Nodosilinea sp. E11: one gene and its partner. The protein of the gene in region 2 interacts with the protein of the main gene of each other region in a pairwise test. Links are inferred from orthologs where the notes say so. Each region holds a gene or a part of one and is shown on either strand. Other genes may lie near its edges.

What was found.
Region 1: the proteins of leuS (region 2) and ligA interact in binary tests that used the Escherichia coli proteins (3 or more experiments, as listed by UniProt). The link is inferred for Nodosilinea sp. E11 from one-to-one orthologs.

What each region holds. Positions count from the first base shown.
Region 1 is NZ_CP136520.1:798,515-805,720, reverse strand. What follows is about bases 1,507-4,410. They hold ligA (NAD-dependent DNA ligase LigA), read left to right. Parts: upstream 1,507-1,883; coding sequence 1,884-3,938; downstream 3,939-4,410. Other genes in these bases: RRF56_RS06005 (hypothetical protein), read right to left, coding at 1,507-1,740. Outside these bases: RRF56_RS06010 (hypothetical protein), read left to right, coding at 1-1,364; more of RRF56_RS06005, read right to left, coding at 1,426-1,506; RRF56_RS05995 (EAL domain-containing protein), read left to right, coding at 4,411-5,673; glmS (glutamine--fructose-6-phosphate transaminase (isomerizing)), read left to right, coding at 5,814-7,206. UniProt on the Escherichia coli protein: DNA ligase that catalyzes the formation of phosphodiester linkages between 5'-phosphoryl and 3'-hydroxyl groups in double-stranded DNA using NAD as a coenzyme and as the energy source for the reaction.
Region 2 is NZ_CP136520.1:4,630,233-4,637,679, reverse strand. The notes cover bases 2,876-6,020. They hold leuS (leucine--tRNA ligase), read right to left. Parts: upstream 5,670-6,020; coding sequence 3,081-5,669; downstream 2,876-3,080. Other genes in these bases: RRF56_RS22905 (chromophore lyase CpcT/CpeT), read right to left, coding at 5,772-6,020; RRF56_RS22915 (EAL domain-containing response regulator), read left to right, coding at 2,876-3,047. In the rest of the region: RRF56_RS22920 (PAS domain S-box protein), read left to right, coding at 1-1,370; more of RRF56_RS22915, read left to right, coding at 1,824-2,875; more of RRF56_RS22905, read right to left, coding at 6,021-6,362; RRF56_RS22900 (hypothetical protein), read left to right, coding at 6,441-6,779; RRF56_RS22895 (plasmid pRiA4b ORF-3 family protein), read left to right, coding at 6,903-7,447.

The DNA of each region.
Region 1 (7,206 bases), 3.8 Mb from region 2 along the record:
AACCATTCTATATTTTAATGCTTTTGCAATCTTTTGAATTGGTAACAGTGCAAAGACTTGAGCTAACATCTTACGGGCATTGTTATCAATACTTAATTTACCAAGCATTAGAGCGTGTACACGTAAGGCCAATTGATTTTGATGCTTACCTAAATATATTATCAGAACTTGGTGGTAGACTTCTGAAATCTCCTTCAACTAGTCTTACCTTTGATGAACTCGGTTTGTTTTTTGAAAGCTATTCCAAGGATTTTTTGCCTGTTGATCAGAAAAAGATAGTTGATGACTTAATTAACTCAAGTATTCTTAGAAAAACTGATAAGGGAATTAAGTTTCGCTATCGCTACTTATTTTACTTTTTTGCGGCAAAGAATTTGGCTGACTCTCTTAGCAAAGGAGACAAAGCAAAAGACGAAATAAGACGTTTGATTGATACTATACATCTCGAAAAGTCATCCAATGTAGTCTTATTTTTGACACATCACTCCAAAGATCCGTGGATTTTGGATGAAATATTGTACTCAATTATGGATATTTTTTCAGACGAAGAGCCTGCTACATTGGAATCAAAATCCCTATCTTTTCTTCGTGAATTTATAAATGAGATACCTGAAATTATTTTGGAAAGTCGGGATTCGAGAGAAGAGCGGTTAAGAATAGACGAACAAAAAGATTTGGTCGAGCAGAGAGATGGTGAAGAACTGATTCATTCTGAGGATGAAGATCTCTCGGATTTCATAAATAAAGTTAACAAAGCTTTTCGGGCAACCGAAGTCTGTGGCCAAATGCTTCGAAATAGAATTGGCTCTTTAGAGCGAAAATCATTAGAGTCTATATATGAAGAATCGCTCCTAGTCTCATTGCGATTTCTGAATCTTCTGCTCAAATCTTCGGAATACATGCAAGAAGAAGCAATAAGAAAAATACAAAGAACTTTGGATCAATCTCCAGATATTCCAGACAAGGAAATTGCGAAGAAGGCAGAGACTTTTTATGTCACACTTAATTACATGGCTATTTTAGCAATTTTAAATAAGGCGGCTTTCTCCCTAGGTTCCTTTAAAGGTCGTGAAATCTACATAAAAGTTACTGAGGATGGAGATACGCCTGCATTAAAGTTAATACAAGAAATAATTGAATTGCAGTTTGAAAAAAGACTGGATTTCCGAAAAATTCAAAAGATTCATGATGATTTCGCCAAGAACCCAATTTGTGACCGTCTTCTTAAGCATATAGTTTTACGCCATTGTTATATGCACGATATAGGTTATAAAGATCGACAAAAACTAGCTACAACATTAAATATACCTATTCAAGTACAGCGTTCTATTTTAGCTACATCTAAAATTAGGAATGGCGCATAACGGTTTACAAGTGGGCCATGAGCAAAGTTTTGGCAGGTTAGCTCTTTTCAAATCGGGTTGCTTATGATTGTTCCTCTCGATCTTCACGAATCAAATCGGTGCTGTCAGAGAATTCGCCATAAGATTTGAAGAGTTTTGTACGCAAATCATCGATCTGAAGAACAATATCTTGAGATTGGCTAGTTAAATCATGATTTGTTATGACAGCAGTTTCAGCAGTCATGCCTAGCCAACTATTTGCGCAGATAGCTTCGATCGCACCCTCATCCCCCAGCGGCTGAAAAAGGCTGTTGAGGGTTTCCAGTAGAGCAGTTTGCTCCTCCGTAGGCAAGGCCCGAACTACCTCAATAATAGAATTGACCAGCTGAGTATTCATAGCTGCCTCAGATTTCCGTGTCTCTAGTTTACGCAATCAACCTGAGGCGGTGTCATGGAGATATGGCGGTTAAAAGATATGCAGCTGCATCGGAGGCCTAGCGGCGCTACACTAGCCACCGGGCAATTGTAGAGAACCGAGCCATGAACCAGGCCGCAGACGACACCACCGCCGCCAGAGTGCAGTCCCTCAGGGCGCAGCTCCAGGCTGCCAGCTACGCCTACTACGTACTCGATGCCCCCGACCTGCCCGACGAAGTCTACGATCGCCTCTACCGCGAGCTGCAAGACCTCGAAGCCGCTCACCCCGAGCTGATTACCCCTGACAGCCCCACCCAGCGCGTCGGCGAAAAGCCCGCCGCCCAGTTCACCTCCGTTCGCCACAACATCCCCCTCTACAGCCTAGAGAATGCCTTTGACCTAGCCGAATTTCGGGCCTGGGAAGACCGCTGGCGCAGGCAGGCCCCCGAGGTCGGCAAGGTCGAGTACGTCGCCGAACTCAAAATCGACGGCAACGCCCTGGCCCTCACCTACGAAAACGGGGTACTGGTGCGCGGCGTCACCCGAGGCGACGGTGTCTCTGGCGAAGACATCACCCCCAACGTGCGCACCATTCGCTCTATCCCCCTACGGTTGGCTATTGACAACCCGCCCCCGGTGGCTGAAGTGCGCGGCGAAGCTTTTTTGCCGCTGGATGTGTTTGAGCAGATCAATGCTGAACGTGCCGGGCGCGGTGAAGCCCTGTTTGCCAACCCCCGCAACGCCGCTGCCGGTACCCTGCGCCAGCTCGACTCTCGCATTGTTGCCGCCCGCAGGCTCGATTTTTTTGCTTACACGGTTTATTCAAGTGAGTTTGATCTGGCGCAGATGCCCTCTGCGCCAGATCAAATTACAAGCCAATGGCAGGCCCTCGAATTCCTCAAGACCCTCGGTTTTCGCGTTAACCCCAACCGTCAGCTCTGCCAGTCAGAAACCGATGTGCAGACCTACTTCAACGAGTGGGATACTAAGCGCACCCGGCTCCAGTACCTGACTGATGGCGTGGTGGTCAAGCTCAACGACTTTGCCCTTCAGCAGCGGCTGGGTTTCACCCAAAAGTTTCCCCGCTGGGCCGTGGCGCTGAAGTACCCCGCCGAGGAAGTGCCCACTGTGCTTGAAACCGTCAGCTTTCAGGTAGGCCGTACCGGAGCCGTCACCCCCGTGGCCGAGTTGCGCCCGGTACCGCTGGCGGGCACCACCGTCGCCCGTGCCACCCTGCACAACGCCGATCGCTTGGCCGAGCTGGATATTCACCAGGGTGACACCATCATCGTGCGCAAGGCTGGGGAGATCATCCCTGAAGTGGTGCGGGTGTTGAGGGAACTGCGACCTGAGAACGCAATCAAAGTCACCATGCCCACCCACTGCCCCCAGTGCCGCAGCGCCCTGGTCAGACCCGACGATGGCGCAGTCACCCGCTGCATCAATAGCTCCTGTCCGGCGATCGTGCAGGGGGCGATCATTCACTGGGCCAGGCGCGATGCCCTCGACATTGAGGGCCTGGGCGAAAAGTGGGTAAAGCAGCTGGTGGAGCAGGGGCTGGTGCAGTCGGTGGCCGACCTCTATGGGCTGACGGTGGAGAACCTGCTGCCACTCGATCGCATGGGGCAGAAGTCGGCGCAGAATTTGGTGAATGCGATCGCCGCCTCCACTGCCCGCCCCTGGGCCTCGGTGCTCTACGCGCTCGGCATTCGCCACGTGGGTACTGTCAACGCCAAGACCCTAGCCCAGCGCTTTCCTACAGTAGAGGCTCTGGCCGCTGCCAGCCCCGACGAGATTGAATCCGTCCACACGATTGGCCCTGAGATTGCCCAGGCCGTGGCCCAGTGGTTTGCCGTACCCGCCAACCAAACGCTGATCGATCGCCTGCGGCAAGCGGGCCTGCAACTTGCCGCCAGCCCTGCCGACCAGACCCAAGCCGCCGCTGGTCTCCTGGTGGGTAAAACCTTTGTGCTCACCGGTACCTTGCCCACCCTTACTCGCCCTGAGGCCAGTGCCATCATTGAGGCGGCGGGCGGCAAAGTGACTAGCAGCGTCAGCAAAGCCACGGACTATCTGGTCGCTGGCGAAAAAGCGGGATCCAAGCTTGCCAAGGCTGAGGGGCTGGGCATTGCCATTCTCAGCGAGGCCGATCTGCTGGCCCTGGTGGCAGTGGTCTAGGGCAAGAGTCGTGATCTCTATGGCTTCGATTTAGCACCTGGGCTCTGGCCTGTGTTTTTGTAGCGGCATCCCCACCGAGATCCTTTCAGTTTGGAAATCCCCCCCGCAGACTTAGGCTGGTCTATGGCGATTAATTGCCGAGATCTCTTTCTTTCAGCATAAATTTTGCCGTTGTTTCGCCCTCGCAAATGTGCTGATAATGTTATGGAGTTCTAAGATTGGTCAGAGGTACCCTTTAGGGAGATTGGGAAAGCGATTGACGGTTGCTTTTAGTCACCTGCCGATCTCCTTTATCCTGCTTAAAAAGGAGAAAAAGGGCCTATTTTAGAGGATCTAAGGGGAAATTCAGCATAAATTTCATTTTTATTCCCAAAAATAGGATCCTTAAAGTGCCTCTTTAAACTATTTGGCCTATTTTAATCTGAGATCGTCTGTAGTGATTGAAACAGAGTGCTACGGAGAGTGCTACTGAATGGACGAACAATCGATTTTGGATTCGACGAAGCCCTCTGGTAAGCTCTCGCTGATACCCTACATGTTTTTGGCAGCCGCCAATTCAGCAGAGCGGTCGATTGATGAAGTTGTTTTAGATGCTCTGGGTGCCATTCGCCAGTACCTAGGCATGGAGGTGGCCTTTGTCTCTGAGTTTGCGGAGGGCCGACGCTGGTTTCGCTATGTGGATTCGGGGCTGGAGACCTCAATTATCAATGTGGGCGACTCAAACCCGCTGGAGGAGAGCTATTGCCAGCGCGTGGTCGATGGTCGGCTGCCCGAGCTGATTCAAGATGCCACCACCGTTCCAGCGGCGTTAGAGCTGGCGGTCACCACCGATCTGCCGGTAGGGGCTCATCTCAGCGTGCCTATTCGCCTTGACAATGGCCAGGTCTACGGCACCTTCTGCTGCTTTAGTACCCGGCCAGACCTGAGTTTGGGCGATCGCGACCTGGCCATTATGCACCTGTTTGCTGAGTTTGCCTCCCGCCAAATTGCCCGCGACCTCACGGCCAACGTAGACCGGCGAGAAATGATCGAGCGGGTCACGGCCATGCTAGAGGCAGAGTTGTTTTCTGTGGTCTATCAGCCCATCGTTGACCTAGAGAAAAACAGAATCATTGGCTTTGAGGCGCTGACCCGGTTTTGGGATCAGCCCATTCGCAGCCCAGATACCTGGTTTGCCGAGGCCGCTCAGGTCGGCTTTGGCGAACAGATGGAGATCGCGGCGATCGCCAAAGCCCTGGTGGCCCTCGATCGCATCCCCGAAGCGATCTACATTTCACTCAACGTATCGCCTGAAACTATTCTCAATGGTGCGATTCATCGGGCGCTGGAAAATGTGCCGCTCCGTCGGCTGGTGCTCGAAGTGACCGAGCACGTGGCGATTCCTGACTATTCACAGTTTGATGAATGCTTGGCTTCCCTGCGCGATCGCGGCATTCGCCTGGCAGTTGACGATGCTGGGGCAGGCTACGCCAGTTTTCTGCATATTCTTCAGCTCAACCCCGACATCATTAAGCTCGACATTAGCCTGATTCGCCATATCGATACTGACCCTACTCGGCGGGCGCTAACGGCGGCCCTGGTGGGCTTTGCCCGCGAAACCGGCAGCAGTATTGTCGCTGAGGGGGTAGAAACCCAGGCCGAGTTAAACGTCCTGCAACAGCTTCGGGTCAACAAAGCTCAGGGCTATCTGCTGGGCAACCCGCTACCCCTTGACGAAGCCGCTGGGCTGTTTTAGTTGCTCTGGCCCCTCCCGCTTAGGCCGGGTTGAAATCGTCTGGCCAGATCGCAGTCACCGACTCACCGTGTATTCTATAGTGTCAGTCTGATCCGAGACACCCGCCCGTAACCCCAGGCAGTTACCTAAGGAGACAGCGTATGTGTGGCATTGTGGGATATATCGGCACCCGGCCCGCCGCCGACATCTTAATGGATGGCCTGCGTAAGCTCGAATATCGCGGCTATGACTCGGCTGGCCTGGCCACCGTGTACGAAGACGACCTGCACTGTGTGCGGGCCAAGGGCAAACTGCAAAACCTGCAAGACAAGCTCGACGGCCAAGACAACCCCGCCCGTCTGGGCATTGGCCACACCCGCTGGGCCACCCACGGCAAACCCGAAGAGTACAACGCCCACCCCCACCGCGATGCCACCGGTCGCCTGGCCGTGGTGCAAAACGGCATCATCGAGAACTACCGCGAGCTGCGCGAAACCCTCAAAGCCCAGGGCGTACAGTTTGCCTCCGACACCGACACCGAAGTGGTGCCCCACTTAATTGCTGTCTACCTGGGGCAGGTGAGTGAAGCGACTGCCCAGGGGCGATCGCGCCTGCTAGAGGCCACCCGTCTGGCCGCCCAAGACCTGCAAGGGGCCTTTGCCCTCGCCATTGTCTCCGCCGATTTTCCTGACGAGTTGGTGGTGGTGCGCCAGCAGGCCCCGCTGGTGATTGGTTTTGGCCAGGGCGAGTTTTTCTGCGCCAGCGACACTCCGGCGATCGTGCCCTACACCCGCGCCGTGCTGCCGATGGAAAATGGCGAACTGGCCAGCCTGACGCCCCTGGGGGTAGAGGTGTACAACTTTGCGGGCGATCGCCAGCGCAAGCACCCGATCACCCTCAACTGGAACCCGATCATGGTGGAGAAGCAGGGGTTCAAGCACTTCATGCTCAAGGAGATCTACGAGCAGCCCGGTGTGGTGCGTACCGCCCTCGAAACCTACATCAACAGCGCCTGGACGACGGACAGCACCAGCACTCCCCTCTCCCCCATGAGCCTGGGCCTGCCCGACGAGTTGCTCACTGGCCTAGAGCACCTGCAAATTGTCGCCTGCGGCACTAGCTGGCACGCCGCCCTGGTGGGCAAATACCTGATCGAAGAGTTGGCCAACCTGCCGGTGATGGTGCAGTACGCCTCCGAGTTTCGCTACTCGCCCACGCCGCTGATTCCTCACACCCTGACTGTAGGCGTTACCCAGTCGGGCGAAACCGCCGACACCCTGGCCGCTTTGGAGATGGAGCAGACCCGACGGGCGGCCCACCCCGACCCCCGCTTTGCTCCCCGCATGCTAGGCATCACCAACCGGCCCGAAAGCTCACTGTCGCGGCTAGTGCCCCACATCATCGACACCCACGCGGGCATTGAGATCGGCGTGGCGGCGACCAAGACCTTCACCGCCCAGGTGATGGCCTTTTACTTCTTGGCGATCGATCTGGCCTATCGTCGCCAGACCCTAACGGGCGATCGCATTGAGGCGATCCTCAACGGGCTGCACC
Region 2 (7,447 bases):
GAACTGAGTTGCTGGGCAAATCGCTGTGGGATGAGTTTCCCGAGGCTGTTGGCACCACTTTTCAACAGCAGTTTGAGAACGCTATGAACCAGGGGCGATCGGTGGAATTCCGAGAATTTTATCTGCCCTTAAACTGCTGGTTTGAGGCGCGGGTCTATCCGTCCGAGCAAGGGTTAGCCGTATATTTTCAAGATATTAGCGATCGATTGGCTATCGAAGAGCATCTGCGCCAGGCCCAACGCCTTGAGTCGGTAGGCCAACTGACTGGCGGCATCGCCCACGACTTCAACAATCTGCTCACGGTCATTTTGGGCAACGCCGAGCTGCTCAGCGAAATGCTAGAGGCCGACTCCCGCTTACACCCTCTAGCAGAGATGATTGGCAGTGCTGCCAAACGAGGGGCCGACCTCACCCAGCGACTGCTGGCCTTTGCCCGCCGCCAGGCCCTTGAGCCCGAAGCAGTCAACGTCAACCAGTTAATTGCCCACATGGATGGGCTGCTGCGCCGCACCCTGGGCGAACACATTGAAATCGAGGTAGTGCAGGGGGCAGGCCTCTGGCCTGCTCTAGTCGACCCATCGCAGCTCGAAAGTGCCCTCCTCAATCTCTGCCTCAACGCCCGCGATGCCATGGTCCAAGGCGGTCGCCTGACGATCGAAACCGCCAATATGCACCTCAACCAAGACTACGCCAATCAGCATATGGAGGTGGTGCCTGGGCAGTACGTCATGGTGGCGGTGTCAGATACTGGCACCGGCATTGCCCCCGAGCATATGGAGCGGGTGTTTGAGCCCTTTTTCACCACCAAAGAAAAGGGCAAAGGCACCGGCCTAGGGTTGAGCATGGTCTATGGCTTCATTAAGCAGTCTGGGGGCCATATTAAGGTCTATTCAGAACTCGGCCAGGGCACCACTTTAAGAATGTATTTGCCTCGATTTTGGGGCGGAGATCAGGCAAAGCCCCAGCGACCCGGCGGGGCGGTGAGTGGTGGAGCAGAGCTAATTTTGCTAGTCGAAGACGATGATCTGGTGCGCCGTTACGCCCAAGACCAGCTAACGGAGCTTGGCTATCGGGTGCTGATCGCCGACAATGGCCTCGCCGCCCTCGCCATTCTGCGTCAGCGAGACGACATTGACCTCTTGTTTACTGATGTGGTTATGCCTGGCGGCATGAGCGGTCGCGAGCTAGCCGATCAGGCGCTACAACTGCGGCCCCAGTTGCGGGTGCTATACACCTCTGGCTATACCGAAAATGCCATCGTCCACCAGGGTCGCTTAGACCCCGGTGTGCACCTGTTGACTAAGCCCTACGGTCGAGCTGAACTCTCGCTGAAAATTCGGGCTGCCCTAGCCGCAGAGCGCCATTCATGATGCCATTCTTTTGCCGCGATCGCCTCACAGTAGCGGCAGTCGCGGCAGTAGCGGCAGTCGCGGCAGCGATCGCACCATCGCTTCAGGGCAATTTCCGCAGTAACTTAGAGGGTTGTAGCCAACGGTATGGGCAGCCTATCGTTGGGCGATGCCATCTAGAGACTGCGGCCTTAAATTTTCCATGCCCTAGGGTCAGTCAAAGAGCATTCAAAACAGTTCACTATACACTAAGGGCAAACTAAGGACGACTTGAGCATCTTAGGTAAAGCGGCTGAGCACACCCCCTGGGCTGGTGCTACCCGCCCCAAAAATTTGTGATGTGCTAGATGAGCAAGCAGAGTTGGGCAGAACCGAGCAGGCCGCAGCAGAATAGGGGCAGTGACCCCTTAGGCCGCAGATAGGGGAGCAGGGAGCGAAAAAGAATCATTGTGATGGGGAGGAGATAGAGCAGGGATGAGCGATCGCCGCCTACTAATTCTGGATGACGACCCCATGATCGGGGAAACCATTCAGCGGATTGCCGAATTTGCTGGGCTAGAGGTGCACTTTACCCCCGACCCCACCCGGTTCTTCAGCCTGCTGCACGAGTGGCAGCCCACCCACATTGCCCTCGATCTAGTCATGCCAGCCATGGATGGGTTGCAGGTGATGGCCAAGCTGGCTAAGCTGTCGTGCCGAGCCAGAATTATTATCACCAGCGGCGTAGGTAGTCGAGTACTCGACGCTGCCGGACGCTCAGCCGCCGAGCACGGCCTCGACATTGTTGGGGTGTTGGCCAAGCCCTTTTCACCGACCCAACTGCGAGACCTGTTGGTAGGTCATACCGCCAGTGCCCCTGAGCCACCCAGCGCAGCAGCAGCCCCTGATCCCCTTCAATGCCCCGAGCTCACCGTAGCCGACCTTGAGCAAGCCCTTGACCGACGGGAGTTTGTGCTGGCCTACCAACCCAAGGTACTATGCACCACTGGCGAACTGGCGGGGTTTGAGGCCCTAGTGCGGTGGGCGCATCCCACCTATGGCCTGCTGCTGCCGGGGCGCTTTATTCCGCTGGCCGAAAGCTGCGATCTGATTGATCCCCTCACAGACCAGGTGATTGATCAGGCGCTGGCCTGGTTTAGGTCATTCTGTGGCCAGACTAAGCCAAACGGGGCCAGGCTGGGGTCAGAAACCTGCGATCGCCTCGTGCTGTCGGTCAATATCTCGGCCCGTACTCTAGGTAATGGCACCCTGTTTGAACGGGTCTATGAGCAATGCCAGGCCCAAGCCCTCGACCCCACCCGGCTAATTTTTGAACTCACCGAAACCAGCGCTATGGATGACCCTGTAGCCTCCCTCGATCTACTGACTCGCCTGCGGATGATTGGCTTTCATCTGTCCATTGACGACTTCGGCACCGGCTTTTCGTCAATGTTGCAATTGGTGCGGCTACCGTTTTCAGAAATTAAGGTCGATAAATCCTTTGTCATGACGGCGATGAATTCTCAGGAGTCACGCACGGTGGTGAAATTTATTGTCGATCTGGGCCATAGTCTGGGGCTACGCTGCACCGCTGAGGGCGTCGAAGATGCTCAAACCCTAGACTACCTAACTGAAATTGGCTGCGATTTGGCCCAGGGCTACCACATCGCTCGCCCCATGGCGAGCGATGTGCTTTGGACCTGGCTCTCTTCACGCTAGGTCGGTCAATACTCAATCGAGCAGGTCGCTGGGTTACCCCGCCACTACAAAATTGACCAGCTTGCCCGGTACCACAATCACCTTTTTGATCTCTTTACCCGTCAGGTAGCGCTGGGCCGCCTCTGACTCGCGGGCATATTTTTCGAGGGCCGCTTTGTCCGAGTCGGCAGGGACCTCCAAGGTGCCGCGCGTTTTGCCCATAATCTGGATCACTAAAGTAATCTCATCCACGACCAGGGCAGTGGGGTCAAAGACGGGCCAGGGGGCACGGTGGATAGAGTCTTCGTTGCCCAGCTGGTGCCAGAGTTCATCGGCCAGATGGGGGGCAAAGGGAGCCAGCAGCAGCACCAAGGCTCGCACCCCCTCGGTATAAACTGGAGACTCTTTGGCCGCAGAATCGGTTAGCGCATTACTGAGCTTCATTAGCTCCGAGACGGCGGTGTTGAACTGGTAGTCGCCGTCGATGTCTTCGGTAATTGCCTGAATGGCAGTATGAATGGCGCGACGCAGGGTTTTCTCGTCCTTAGAGAGATCGGCGGAGTCGGGTAGGGGCGCACGGCTGTGCGCCCCTACGGTGTTGATGTATTCGGTGACCAGCCGCCACACCCGATTGAGAAAGCGGAACTGCCCCTCCACGTCAGCGTCGTCCCACTCCAGATCTTTCTCAGGGGGCGCTTTGAAGAGAATAAACATGCGGGCGGTGTCGGCCCCGTATTTGGTCAGCACCGCCTTGGGGTCAACGCCGTTGTACTTCGACTTCGACATTTTTTCGTAAAACACCTCCAGGGTATCGCCGGTGTCAGGGTCGACTGGATTCGTCGGATCAGCAACATCCTCAGGGGCGACGTATCTGCCGGTTTTTGGGTTTTTGTAGGCGGTGTTTTGCACCATGCCCTGGGTCAGCAGCCGCTGGAAGGGTTCGTCGCAGGACAGCAGACCGCGATCGCGCAGCACCTTGGTAATAAACCGCGAGTACAGCAGGTGCAAAATGGCGTGCTCAATGCCGCCCACATACTGGTCTACGGGCATCCAGCCGTTGGCCTTGATTGAGTCAAAGGCTTGCTCGGGATTCTTTGCATCGGTGTAGCGCAAAAAGTACCAGGACGAGTCAATAAACGTGTCCATGGTGTCGGTTTCGCGCCGGGCAGGGCGGTTACAAGCCGGGCAAGGCACATTTACCCAGTGCTCTAGCTGAGCCAAGGGCGACGCACCCCGCCCCGAAAACTCTACATCTTCGGGCAGGGTGACGGGTAGCTGCTCATCGGGCACGGGCACAATGCCGCACTCGGGGCAGTGCACCACCGGAATTGGCACTCCCCAGTAGCGCTGGCGGGAGATTAGCCAGTCGCGCAGGCGGTAGTTGGCCTCGCCCTGCCCCTTTTCGTTGGCTTCTAGCCAGGCGATCGCCGCTGCCACGCTCTGCCCCTCACCCTTGCCAGCCGGGGTTCCGTCCAGGGGCCCAGAGTTGACCATCACCCCTTCTCCCGCCCAGGCGGTAGTCATGGTGTCGCCATTGAGGGTGTCCCCCTCCGGCTGTACCACCACCGTCACCGGCAGATTAAACTTGCGGGCAAACTCAAAGTCGCGCTGGTCGTGGGCGGGCACCGCCATAATCGCCCCGGTGCCATAACCCATCAGCACGTAGTCGGCAATCCAGATCGGGATTTTGGCCCCGTTCACGGGGTTCACGGCGTAGCTACCGGTCCACACGCCGGTTTTTTCGCGGTCTTCGGCGGTGCGATCGATCTCGCTCTTGGCGGCGGCGGCTTTGCGGTAGTCATCTACGGCAGCGACGCGATCGGGGGCGGTCAGCTTTTCGACCAAAGGATGCTCGGGCGACAGCACCATAAAGGTAGCCCCCCACAGGGTGTCAGGCCGGGTAGTAAACACCGGCAGGGCATCGCCCGCCTCGGTGGTAAACACGACCTGAGCACCAGTCGATTTGCCAATCCAGTTGGCCTGCATGGTGCGTACCCGCTCGGGCCAGCCGGGCAGCTTGTCTAGGTCTTGCAGCAGCTCCTCAGCGTAGTCGGTAATTTTGAGGAACCACTGGCGCAGCAGTTTTTTCTCGACCAGGGCACCCGATCGCCAGGATTTACCCTCGCTATCCACCTGTTCGTTGGCCAGCACTGTCTGGTCGATAGGGTCCCAGTTGACTGCGGCCTCTTTCTGGTAGGCCAGGCCCATCGTCAACATTTGAATAAAGATCCACTGGGTCCAGCGGTAGTAGTCCGGCGCACAGGTGGCCACCTCCCGATCCCAGTCGTAGGAGAGGCCCAGCTCTTGCAGTTGCGCCCTCATCTGGTCAATGTTTTGGTAGGTCCACTGGGCGGGGTGAACACCGCGATCGATCGCCGCATTCTCGGCGGGCAACCCAAAGGCATCCCAGCCCATGGGGTGCAACACCCGGTAGCCCTGCATGCGCCGCACCCGCGCCACCACGTCGGTAATGGTGTAGTTGCGCACGTGGCCCATGTGCAGGTTTCCTGACGGGTACGGAAACATCGACAGGGCGTAGAACTTCGGCTGATCGGGGTTTTCTATGGCTTTGTCTAGCCCCTGCTCGGCCCAAACCTGCTGCCACTTCTGCTCGATCTCTGCGGGGTTGTATTTGGACTCCACCGTCCCTGGCTCCTACTGCTGCACTGCTGCGATGTTCCCCATGATAGACGGGAGTGGGAGGGGGATTGCAAAGATTAGTGGATGCTGCGATCGCAGCGTCCACTAATCTTTAATTTCATCGGCAAAGCTGGCCCGGCGCTTAAACATAAACGGCCCTGCCAGCGACCCCCACAGATGCTCATTGGTCTCCGGGTCGCGGCCCCGGTCCCAGCTGATGAACTGGTCGGCATCGATTTCAAACTCACTGTCTAAGTAGGTGAGCTTGCCATTGCGGGTGACCATACAGGCGTTGCCCGGTTCTACCGCGCCCTTAAAGCTGTGGCCGGTCCAATGAACGATCATGTTGCAGCCAGGAGTTTTCTCAAAGTGGTCGGGGGTGAGTTTGGCGAGCTGATCTAGGTCACGAGACGCACCGTAAAAGGCTTCGCCCTGGGGCAGGGTGTAGTTCTCAATTAAAATGTGGTCGCCCTGGGCGCTGAGCCGCATGCCGCGAGCCCGGTAGGGCTGGTTAATCTGAAAATCGTAGGCTTGCTCAATGTAGAAGCCTAGGCCATTTAAAGTCTCGGTGGGCAGGGGGCGCATGCAGACGCGAATGTGGGCAAACAGGGGCGGGTTGTCGAAGGCCTGTTGCTGATTACTAAAGTCTGCCGCCATCCAGCGGGCCAGGGTGTGAATATCGGTGGCGTGGGTCATGGATGGGTGTAGAAAGCGTCATGGTAAGGTTGACCCTAGTTTACAGGGTCGGCGGTGTCGCCCTGGGAGAATGCTGGCATGAAGAAGCTCCATATCGCTCTGTCTACTGAGGACATTGCCGCCTCTGTGGCCGATTATTCGGTCCGTTTGGGCTGCCATCCCGATCTGGTGGTCGAGGGAATTTATGCCCTTTGGCGGACGGACCAACTCAATCTTTCAATTCGTCAGGCGGCTGGAGTGCCACCGGGGCAGCTGCGCCACCTAGGCTGGGAGGATGACGAGGCTGAGTCATTTTCAATGGATAAAGATGTTAACGGCATTATCTGGGAGCGCTTTGCCGCCCACCACCAGGCTGATGAGATCAACGAGATCTGGCCAGAAACGAACTATCGGGTTGAAACTGGAGCGGGAGAATAACTCGCGGCGGGGCGATCGCGTTTCAACGGCGCTCTGCTCTGCAACTTTGCTTCACCCCGCGCTGATCAGCTTAGACAATGCCGAGATCTGGCTTCCACTCAATTACCCCACGGAATCTTTGCGATGACAACTAACCCCACAGCTGAGACCTTTGACCTGCGTATCGAACTGCTCGACAGCGATCCGCCGATCTGGCGACAGGTGTGCCTTCGGGGTGATGCCTCCTTGGAGGCGCTGCACCAGGTGTTGGCGGCAGCGATGGGGTGGTCTGGGGAGGCCGATCACGTCATTAAAGGGCAAGGGCAAAGTCTGAAAAATGGTGAGGAAAGAACCCTCTCTACCCTGCTTACCCAGCCCGGCGACAGCCTGATCTATACCTACGCCCCAGCCCAAGGCTGGCTGCATAAGGTTACTCTCGAATCTGTCACCCTTGAATCGATTGACTCTGCTCAAGGCGCGGTGCCCCGCTGCACCGCCGGAGAGCGCCAGTGCCCGCCCGAATTTTGCCAGGGCGTGTGGGACTATGTCGATCTGCTCGATCGCCTCAGCGATAGCGGCGATCCTGACGAAGTCGATGCCCTCTGGCAAAAAGTCGGCTACGACTTTGACCCTGAATACTTTGATCTGGCCGCCGCCAATCAGCGCTTGCAGGAGCGATCGCAGTTACC